2 regions of the Flavobacterium sp. GNP011 genome follow, and region 1 is predicted to be linked to the other one. Evidence: riboswitches for the same ligand, from Rfam matches in the RefSeq annotation. Region 1 holds a riboswitch; the other holds the start of a gene.
What was found. Region 1 has a riboswitch for S-adenosylmethionine ahead of AC061E_RS03075 (homocysteine S-methyltransferase family protein). Riboswitches for the same ligand answer to the same signal wherever they lie in the genome.
Positions count from the first base shown of each region.

Region 2: it holds a riboswitch for S-adenosylmethionine, as region 1 does, so the genes downstream of both, AC061E_RS13570 (Na+/H+ antiporter NhaC family protein) here and AC061E_RS03075 (homocysteine S-methyltransferase family protein) in region 1, are expected to answer to the same signal.

Region 1 is NZ_JBWJVJ010000002.1:102,497-108,188, forward strand. Features, by position in the region: gene AC061E_RS03065 (vitamin B12 dependent-methionine synthase activation domain-containing protein) at 1-475, opposite strand, end outside; gene AC061E_RS03070 (FRG domain-containing protein) at 868-1,764, opposite strand; gene AC061E_RS03075 (homocysteine S-methyltransferase family protein) at 1,804-2,829, opposite strand; SAM riboswitch class I at 3,133-3,245, opposite strand; gene AC061E_RS03080 (NAD(P)/FAD-dependent oxidoreductase) at 3,420-4,472, opposite strand; gene AC061E_RS03085 (precorrin-2 dehydrogenase/sirohydrochlorin ferrochelatase family protein) at 4,703-5,281, opposite strand; gene cobA (uroporphyrinogen-III C-methyltransferase) at 5,284-5,692, opposite strand, start outside.
Region 2 is NZ_JBWJVJ010000018.1:18,804-24,495, forward strand. Features, by position in the region: gene AC061E_RS13560 (hypothetical protein) at 26-448, shown strand; gene AC061E_RS13565 (cytochrome-c peroxidase) at 504-1,685, opposite strand; SAM-I-IV-variant riboswitch at 1,911-2,007, shown strand; gene AC061E_RS13570 (Na+/H+ antiporter NhaC family protein) at 2,061-3,383, shown strand; gene fabG (3-oxoacyl-[acyl-carrier-protein] reductase) at 3,568-4,314, shown strand; gene AC061E_RS13580 (hypothetical protein) at 4,409-5,692, shown strand, end outside.

The sequences.
Region 1 (5,692 bases):
CCTGACCCACTTCGTCAAAAGCCATCACAATCACCGCCGCTCCGTAACGCTTTATCAATTTAGCATGATGTACAAAAGCTTCCTCGCCTTCTTTCAACGAAATCGAATTCACAACACATTTCCCTTGTACAACTTTCAAACCGGACTCAATGATTTCCCATTTTGAACTGTCAATCATAATCGGAACTCGCGAAATATCCGGTTCAGCCGCAATCAAATTCAGGAATTTTGTCATCGCATATGCGCCATCAAGCATTCCTTCATCCATATTGATATCGATGATTTGTGCACCGCCTTCTACTTGCTGGCGCGCAATATCAAGCGCCTCATCGTATTTTTCTTCCTTAATCAATCGAAGAAATTTTCGCGAACCTGTCACATTGGTTCGTTCCCCTACATTCACAAATACACTTTCGGGCGTAATGATTAAGGGCTCCAATCCTGATAATACTAGGTTTCTTCTTTTTTCTGCCATTTCTTTATTTTCAGTTACTCCGTTACTAAGACACTTAGACTGAGTTTTTATTTTTTTATTTATTGCAAAGTTTTCGAAACCTTACCATTTTATTTTAATTCTTTTTTGGGCGTGTCCCTCCAAAAAAAGTCGGGTCGGGCTATTCGTTCTATCTTTTGTTCCGCTATCGCTTCACAAAAGGATGCCACTGCTATCCCTCACGCGGGCGTTGTGCTATTCAACCCATTTTTATTTCAATGAAACGATTCCATTTTTCTAATTGATAACGGAATGAATTTTCCTCTTACATCCCAACGGATTAAAATCCGTTGCTATAAAATAAGTCGTTCCTACGGAACTTTTATGCTGCGAGCGGGACGCTCGCGGTAGCTGGGTTAACTAGCAGATATAATTCATTTATATTTTTCTTGAATTGATTTACAATTACTATTCAAACCAGGATAAATACTTTCTTCTGAAATTCCTAACCATCTTAATTCTTTTTTAATTTCATTTTTCTTGCATCCATCAATAACTATACTTCTCAAAAACATATCCTTATTAGAGTTATTTAGCAAACCATTAATTTCATTTCCAAAAATTGTAAAGCAAGATTTTTGTGCTTTCATTCTTTCGTCAAACAGATACGGATAAATTGCTAATGGAAAAGCCTTTTTATTTGATTCAAAATCCATTTCTAAATATTTCCTGCAAAATTCATCTATAACCAATTTTCCATCTTCATATAAATCTTCTTTTTTTGAACTTTGTGGAAAATAAATCATAGTCGAATTAATACTTGTATAATTACTATATGTTGTTTGGTTCAATTTGTGAGGATCTAAAACCCATATTTTAAAATCATCTTTATTATTATCATCTTTAACTGCAAAATATATTGCAACTAATGCACTTTCGGTCCAATCTAATAAACGGGTTCTTAATCCATAATGCTGCATTAAAAAATAATTATTCCAGCTATTATTTTCAATTCTGTTTTGATTTAAAAACATCATTGAATTTCTTAAAAACTCTGCTTTTAAATTATTTTCAACGTCTTTTGTATTCCTAAATATATCATTATAATCTTCTTCATCAACCCGACCTACACACCTATAAGCATTAGGGAGTAATGGAGTAAAAGGTACTAAATCAATTTTATTTTTTAAAGATTCTCTATTTTCTAAAGGAGTAAAATCTTTTTCAGCTCTAAACCAAAAATTCTGTATACCGCCAATATTATTAAATGAACTAAATTGATATTTAATTAATTCAATTATTTCTGAAAGGCTTTCAGCTTTTTTATCCATTTTACTTTAATAAATAATTAAAAACAATAAATTATTCTTTTACATCACCGCATTAGAAACCCTAGGTTTGTATTCCTTAGCGATATCTGCAATTAACTTGATGTGTGCTGGTGTTGTTCCGCAACAACCGCCTATAATGTTGACCAAATTATCGTCTAAATATTCTTTGATAAAAGCTTGCATCTGTTCTGGTGTTTCGTCGTATTCTCCAAAGGCGTTGGGCAATCCTGCATTAGGATGCGCCGATACGTTGAACGACGTGTTCTGTGACAAGGTTTGTAAATACGGTTTCAATAAATCGGCACCAAGTGCGCAATTGAATCCTACGCTCAACAACGGTATGTGCGATACTGAAACTAAAAAAGCCTCAACCGTTTGTCCCGAAAGTGTTCTTCCAGATGCATCGGTAATCGTTCCTGAAACCATAATTGGAATATCAAGATTACGTTCGCCTTTTACCTCTTCAATGGCAAAAAGTGCTGCTTTGGCATTTAAGGTATCAAAAATAGTTTCTACCAAAAGTAAATCGCAACCACCATCCATAAGCGCTTCTACTTGTTGCTTGTACGCAATGCGCAAATCATCAAAAGTTACGGCTCTGTAACCTGGGTCGTTTACATCTGGCGACATGCTTGCTGTTCTGTTCGTGGGTCCAATGGAACCCGCAACAAAACGAGGTTTGTCTGGATTTTTAGCGGTAAAATCATCGGCTACTTCTCGGGCTATTTTTGCCGACTCATAGTTCAATTCATACACATATTCTTCCAGATAATAATCGGCCATACCGATCGTGGTTCCTGAGAAGGTATTGGTTTCAACAATATCAGCTCCAGCTTCAAAATAAGCGGCATGAACGTCTTTTATGGCTTGTGGCTGAGTGAGCGACAATAAATCGTTGTTTCCTTTTAGCGAATGCGGAAAATCTTTGAAACGTTCTCCTCTAAAATCCTCTTCGGAGAAATTGTAACGTTGCAACATGGTTCCCATAGCTCCATCAAGGATGAGTATTCTTTCTAAAAGAGCCCCCCTAACCCCCGAAGGGGGAGTTACTGCTGATGCTTTCATAATATTTGACATAACTTATGATAATTAAAATCTAGAAAATATTCTAAATCTATACTTTTGAATAATAATTACAAAAGTTCACTATTTTAACTCTTTAGCCCCGATTGCAGTGAAAATCCTTTTATTTTTTTCTTTAAAAAATAAAAGATTACTTCACTAAACTTTCATTTTAAACGGAGTTCAGTGAACTTCGTTTGTAACGGAAAGCGGGAACGATTATGACTGAAAAGCGCCATTTATCTGCTCTAAAAAATTCGATATGTTGTCAAGAAAAGGTTTGAGAAATACTGTAGAAGTATTCTTGTGTTATCTATCTTTGATACTGATTGTATAAAGTAGAATGTAGCACCTTCTTTAAAAAATAAAGGGTTGCTAAGGTTTCATTGGGTCTTTCCCTCCGCCTTTCGTGATAACTTTCAATAAATATAGGAACAGTGCAAAGGAACGACATAGCGCTAACAATTGCAAGTATTTTTTTTAAAGATTCTTAGGTAGTTTGTTGCAAAACTTTAAAATAAAAAAAGGTTCTGAATTCCTAAGATTTTAACCAATCTTAGCAACTCAGAACCTTTGTAACTCTGCAACTTTATTTACACTATTGCTTTTACAACCGCTTTTGGAGCTTCTTTACGAGTTCCGTCAAAACCATCTACACCAGAAACGGTAGTATATTTTAACACATAACGCTTTCCTGGATTAATGATTTGGTAGGCCGCTTGACACATTAAAGTGGCTTCATGGAATCCACACAAGATCAATTTTAATTTTCCTGGATAGGTATTTACGTCACCAATGGCGAAAATTCCAGGAATATTGGTTTGGTAATCTAAAGAGTTATTTACTTTGATGGCGTTCTTTTCGATTTCTAATCCCCAGTCACCGATAGGACCTAACTTTGGCGTAAGACCAAAAAGCGGAATAAAATAATCGGTTTCGATGGTACGTTGTGCGCCGTTTTCCTCGACTACAACTGCCTCAAGATGTTCGGCACCTTTTAAACCTATTACTTCACCTGGTGTAATCATTTTAATTTTACCAGAAGTCTTTAACTCTTGTACTTTTTCTACAGAGTCTAAAGCTCCACGAAACTCGTTGCGACGGTGAATCAAAGTCACTTCTGAAGCTACATTTGCCAAGAATATACTCCAATCTAAAGCCGAATCTCCACCTCCAGCGATAACTACGCGCTTATCACGGAATTTTTCTGGATTTTTAATGAAGTATTTAATTCCTTTATCTTCGTAAAATTCGATGTCCTCAATCAATGGTTTTCTTGGTTCAAAACTACCTAATCCACCAGCAATAGCAATAACTGGTGCATGGAATTTCTTGCCTTTGTTTGAAGTCACAATAAATGTTCCGTCTTCTTGTTTTTCGATGGTTTCGGCACGTTCACCCAAGGTAAATCCTGGTTCGAACTGCTTGATTTGCTCCATTAAATTATCTACTAAATCACCAGCTAATACTTCTGGAAATCCAGGAATATCATAAATAGGTTTTTTAGGATATAACTCTGATAACTGCCCTCCTGCTTGTGGCAAAGCATCTAATATATGGCATTTTAATTTTAATAATCCTGCTTCAAAAACTGCAAATAAACCTGTTGGCCCTGCGCCAATAATGAGTATGTCTGTTTTAATCATTTTGATTTAATTTAGTATCCTTTGTTTTGCTTCCAATTGTAATTGTAGGCTGTAATGGAAATTGTTAATTGTGTTTATATATGTTATTGTATTGAACCTAGGAGCTCAATACTTTTATTTTAAATTGAGTACAAATATCACCATTCTGTTTAGTTAAAAAAACAGAAACTGATTATTAAGAACTATTACATCTTAGCTTTTTTCTATGAACTTGAGATTCTGTCTTGTGTTTACTTTGCTTTAAGCGTCTCGGTGATTTCATTCATTTTTTGAACTTTTTCCTCAAAATTACCTTTCAGCGTTTTTCGGTATTGATTGAGATTATCGACCATTTTATTGATATCGTCTGGAATTATTTCTTCAAAAAACTCTCGCAATCGTTTGGCTGTAGTGGGTGATTTTCCGTTGGTTGAAATGGCAATTTTTACATTCCCTTTGGTTACAATTCCGCCCAAATAATAATCACACAAAGGCGGTGTATCAGCAATATTACAAATCAAATATCTTTTTCGGGACAAATCATAAATCCTCTTGTTCACCTTCAAATCATCGGTGCAGGCAATCACCATGTGGCGTTTACGGAGCATCCAGCGATTGAATTTTTTGTAGGTCAACTTCACTGTTGGGTGGCTTGCCGCCAAGGTTTCTAACTCTGGTAAAAACCAAGGTGCTACTACCTCAACATTGGCATTAGGACTGGATTTCAACAGAAACGATAGTTTTTCTAAACCCACATTTCCGCCGCCCACAATGAGCACATTGAGGTTGTGTAATTTTAAAAAAATAGGATATAATTCGTTTCTCTCCACTGTTATTTTAATTCTTTGGCTATAAATTCTTCGTAAAAACCTTTTAATTTATTGCTCTCTTTAACCACCTCGCCAATGACGATAATGGCAGGCGAACTTAATTGTTGTTGCGTCACCACTTGCTCAATGGTGTTGATGGTTCCCACGCCAATTTTCTCTTGAGCGGTAGTTCCATTTTGAATAATGGCAACCGGTGTTTCACCTTTAGATTCATTTTGGAACAAATCGATAATCTGAGTGAGTTTGCTCATTCCCATCAAAATAACCACAGTTGCTGATGATTGTGCAGCCAAAGCCACATCATTTGACAATTTCCTGTCAGAAGTTGTGCCTGTAATTACCCAAAAACTTTCAGAAACGCCTCTTTTGGTCAATGAAATCCCTTGATAAGCCGGAACAGCAATAGAGGAT
Region 2 (5,692 bases), on a different contig from region 1:
GGCCAGTTCCTAATAAATATTATATATGTACAAAGAATTAGAAAAATTCAAAGTTACCAATCAATTTTCTTTCACCATTGAAGATAGTCTTGCTGAAGTTTGCAATGCTTCGGATGGATCAGGTGTGTTTTTAGTGTATGCCATAGGTGATTCAAAAGAGTTAATTATGGTAGGTTCTACAGGAACTGTTCAAAATAATGGTGCTTTAAAAGCAAAAAATGGCGGGCTTTATGACAAGATTGTAGAGGGGCATCAATTTGCTAAAACGGGAAGAAAATATTCTTGGCCAGCACAAATGAAAATTGAAGATATCACCACACTTGAAGTTGTTTGGTATGAAACATTTAATACAGACACAAAAGGAATTCCAACTGCAGTTGAAGGTGTAATTTTACAAAATTTCTTTGATGAAAATGGAAAATTACCAAGATGGAATGTAGCTTTTTAAGTTCATATTGATTAAAAATTATAAGTCCCCAAATGTAGATTTGGGGACTTTTTTGTTATTTAAAAGGTGTTGACCATTTTGTATCTACATAGACATTTGTTCCAGTTAAGGTTTTTAGAAAGGCGATTAAAGCGTCTACTTCTGAGGCATTTAAATTTAATTTTTGACCAAAACCATTTGGCCTTAACCTTGGGTCTAGATTCGTGTTTCCAATAGCTAGGTTTATTGTGCCGTAATGGCCAATTACATTTTGAAGCGTATTCAAATTTGCGGTATGCATGAAGGCGCCATTGGTACTTCCATCTGCTTTTACCAAGTCTCTAAGTGATGGTGATTTAGTGTTTCTAATATCAATTCCATTTCCATTTAGAATACCAATTATGCCGTTGTTTCTGCTATTTGGATCAATACTAAATTCAGGAGCTTGATGGCAAGCTGCACAACCTACACCTCCTGCTGTTCTATTTCCGGTAGCGTCAAAAACAGGCGGTGTTAAAAATAAATTTTTACCTTGGTTTTCTTGAGCTGTAAAATTAGGAAACTGTTGGTTATCATTTGCAACAAGAGCTCGACCAGCATCATATTTTGCATCGAATGATTGAATGCTTCTTACGAATTGTGATAAAGCTAACTGAATTTTGTTTTCAGTAATATCTTCGGATCCGTATACAAACTTGAACAATTCTTTATAATACCCTATGTTTTGTAGTTTAGTAATTAATGTAGTAAAGTTGCCATCGCCTAATGTACCACTAAAACCCATTTCAATATGGTCTTGAATAGGTTGGGTTACTTGATTCTCTAAAGTTGAAGCTCTCTCATCCCAAAAGAATTTATTTTCATTTGAAAATCTAGTATTTATTAATCTCATGGAGTGTCTACTAGTTGTTCCGTTTACTCCTGTACTAGCTGCTGCAACATCTCCAAAAGCATTTGCTTGAATGTGACAAGAGGAGCAGGAGATGGTATTTTTTGACGATAAATTCTTATCGTAGAATAAGACCCGTCCTAAAGTAGCACCTTTATCTGTAATGGCATTCCCTGCAGTATTATCTTTAGTGATATAGCTAGGAATCGTTTGGTTCGAATAATTATCCAGTTTGTTAACATTTATTTTGCCGGTAAATGTTGTTGTAATATTAGGATAGGGATCAATAGCCACATATTCATTTGCGTCATCATTTTTACTACAACTTAGAACTAAAATTAAGCCGATTAATAATGTGAATTTTTTCATAATGATTCTATTAATGTTAATATTATATGAATTATATCATTTATTTTGATATTATTTAGATTATGTTTATCAAAAATAGTTTAATTTATGATGATTTTTAATTTGATAACACTTTATTTTATGAGATTTTTAATTTTAAATAAAGTTCCACTTGTTAAATATTGCATAATATTTTAAATTTTAAAGTGTTTGTTTAGTTTATCATAAAATATTAATTACTTTTGCACCCGTTATCACGAATCCTTCAATAGGATAGCAACCTGCAACAACAAGCAAGGTGCTAAAACGATAAGCCAAATCTTTTGGAAAAAATGTTGTTACATTCCCAATACCAGCTTTGTTTTTCGTCATAACACTTAATTTAAAATTATTTTTATGACAAATTTTACTAAGGAATCTGGAAATCCTTTTGCATTGATTCCGCTATTTATTTTTATTTTTACTTTTTTAGGTGCAGGTATTTTGCTTAATGATTTTTATGCTTTTCCTTCTCCTGTTGCTGTTTTAGTAGGCATTGTTGCTGCTTTTATTTTATTTAAAAACAGTACAGAAGATAAAGTTGATACTTTAATTGCTGGTTGTGGTGATAGTAAAATTATAACCATGTGTTTGATTTATTTATTTGCAGGCGCTTTTGCTGTGGTGAGTAAAGCCATGGGTGGAGTTGATGCAGTTGTGAACCTAGGTATTAATACCATTGATGCAGCGTATTTTCCGTTGGGAATTTTCTTAATAGCCTCGTTTTTATCAACTGCTACAGGTACTTCTGTTGGAGCTATAGTTGCAATAGGACCTATTGCAATATCACTTGCTGATAAAAGTGGTGCTTCAATGCCATTGATAGCAGGCGCTTTACTTGGTGGCTCTATGCTAGGAGATAATTTATCAATGATATCAGATACTACTATAGCTGCCACTCAATCTCTAGGTTGTGATTTAAAAGATAAGTTTAAGATTAATTTGTTTATCGCGCTTCCGGCGGCAATTGTAACTGTTTTAATTTTCTTTTATTTGGGATTTAATTCAGATGTTGTTTCTGTGGATATTGCAAAAAGTGATTACTCCTTATGGGCTATCTTACCTTATGTTTTAGTGATAATTTTAGCAGTTGTAGGTGTCAACGTTTTTTACACTTTACTATTAGGTACCATAATTGCTGGTTTTATTGGTTTTTACAATGATTCTTTTACAGTAATGGAGTTTACTCAGAAAATTTATGAAGGATTTACAAGCATGACAGATATCTTTTTACTTTCAATGCTTACAGGTGGATTAGCAGCTATGGTGGACAAGGCTGGTGGTATAACATGGGTTTTGAATCAGATAAAGAAAAGAATTAAAAGTAAAAAATCAGCACAAACAGGAATTGGAGTATTAGTAGGTTTTGCAAATTTAGCTATTGCAAATAATACGGTTTCTATTGTTATTACGGGGCCCATAGCAAAGGAAATTAATTATGAATACGGATTGAGCGCTAAAAAATCGGCTACTATATTAGATATTTTTTCATGTGTAATACAAGGTATATTGCCTTATGGTGCTCAAATATTGTTGATATTAAACTATGCAAATGGTAAATTAAATTTTATAGATATTTTAAGTAATGCGTGGTATCATTTGTTTTTACTAGTATTTACATTGATTGCTATTTATGCTGCTTTTTGGGATAAATTAGCATACCGTTTTTTGAAGGTTTAATTGTAAAAATTATTGTTCATAATCAAAGCTAAATTTTTTTTAAAAAAGGAAATAGTATATATTTGGCAAGTCGTTTTTAGCCCTGATAGCAACGGAAATCCTTTTGGGTACGCGACAGCGGACCTAAAAGATTGCAGTGAATAGCAGGAATAGCTTCAAATAAAAAATAAACTAATTTTTGAATATGAAATTACTAGAAGGAAAAGTTGCCATTATCACAGGCGCAAGTCGCGGAATTGGAAAAGGGATTGCAGAGGTTTTTGCTAAACATGGAGCCAATGTTGCTTTTACATATAGTTCATCAGTAGAATCTGCGATGGCTTTAGAAAATGAGTTAAACGCTCTAGGTATTAAGGCAAAAGGATATCAATCAAACGCTGCAGATTTTAACGAAGCGCAAACATTTGTGGATGCTGTTTTGGCTGATTTTGGAACGGTTGACGTATTGATTAATAACGCTGGAATCACAAAAGATAATTTATTGATGCGTATGTCCGAAGAAGATTTTGACAACGTGATGGATGTGAATTTGAAATCGGTTTTTAACATGACAAAAGCGATTCAACGTACATTTTTAAAGCAACGTGCGGGATCGATTATCAATATGAGTTCAGTGGTAGGGGTAAAAGGTAATGCAGGACAAACGAACTATGCGGCTTCAAAAGCGGGTGTAATTGGTTTTTCAAAGTCTGTAGCACTGGAATTAGGATCTCGTAATATTCGTTGTAATGTAATTGCGCCAGGATTTATTGAAACTGAAATGACTGCGAAGTTAAACGAAGATGTAGTAAAAGGCTGGAGAGATGGAATTCCGTTAAAAAGAGGTGGCTCTACAGAGGATGTGGCTAACGCGTGTCTTTTCTTTGCATCTGATATGAGTGCTTATGTTACAGGGCAAGTATTGAATGTTTGTGGAGGAATGCTTACTTAGGTTTGCGAAATGAGTATTTAATTCATTCTACACTTTTATTGAATTCTAGATTACATTTAAGTTTTCAAATTTAAAATATTTTAATAAACACTACATGACAACATCTACCTTGCTACTATTAGTTTTATCATTATTAATAGCGGGCGTATTGTCATATTTTCAATATTTACACAAAGCTAAAAACAAATCAAAATTGAGTTTGTTTTTAGCTTTTTTTCGTTTTACCTCTATCTTTTGTCTGTTTTTATTATTGCTAAATCCGATAATAACTCGAGATAATTTAATCATCACAAAGACACCTCTTGCCGTTGTAGTTGATAATTCGAGTTCTATAGCTTTTCTTAAAAATGAAAAGAAAACTAAAGCAATTCTCCAAAACATTCAGAGCAATACGGCTTTGAATGATAAATTTGACGTTCAAGTTTTTCAATTTTCTGAGGATTTTAGTCCGTTATCAAATATTGATTTTAAAGGCAGTCAAACCAATATTGATCTTGTAGCGAACAATCTAAAAAGTATATTTAAAAATACAGTTTTCCCAACGGTTTTGCTTACTGATGGAAATCAAACATCAGGTAACGACTATGTTTATAGTTTTGATCCATCAAATAGAGTATTTCCTCTTGTAGTAGGGGATACTGTTACTTATCTTGATTTTAAAATCAATCAGTTGAATGTGAATAAGTATGCTTTTCATAAAAATAAATTTCCAGTAGAAGTATTTTTACAGTATTCAGGTACAAAAGCTATGGAAGCTGATTTTTCATTGTCTCAAGGGAAAACTATTTTGAATAAGCAAAGCATGCGTTTTTCTCCTTCAAAACGAACACAATCCCTAACGTTGTTTTTACCTGCAGATAAAATAGGATTACAACTTTATAAAGCGACAATTACTTCAAAGGTAAAAGAAAAAAACACCTTTAATAATGTAAAGAATTTTGCAGTTGATGTTATAGATCAAAAAACAAATATTGCAATAGTATCAGCAATAAATCATCCGGATTTAGGAGCGTTAAAACGAGCAATAGAAGCTAATGTACAGCGTAAAGTTACTGTTGTTAAACCAAATGATATTAAAGATTTAACACCATATTCGGTTTTGATTTTGTATCAACCTAATTCAGAGTTTAAATCAGTTTTTGATGCCAATAAAAAATTGAAAATCAACAGCTTTATTATCACTGGTAATAGTACCGATTTTAATTTTTTGAACAATCAGCAAAATTCTCTTAATTTTAAAATGAGTGGGCAAAAAGAGGATTATTTACCTGTTTTTAATAATCAATTTAATTTGTTTGCCGCTGAAAACATTGGCTTTGAAAATTTCCCTCCCCTCCAAAATCCATTTGGCACTATAACTACAAATGCGGGTGTTACC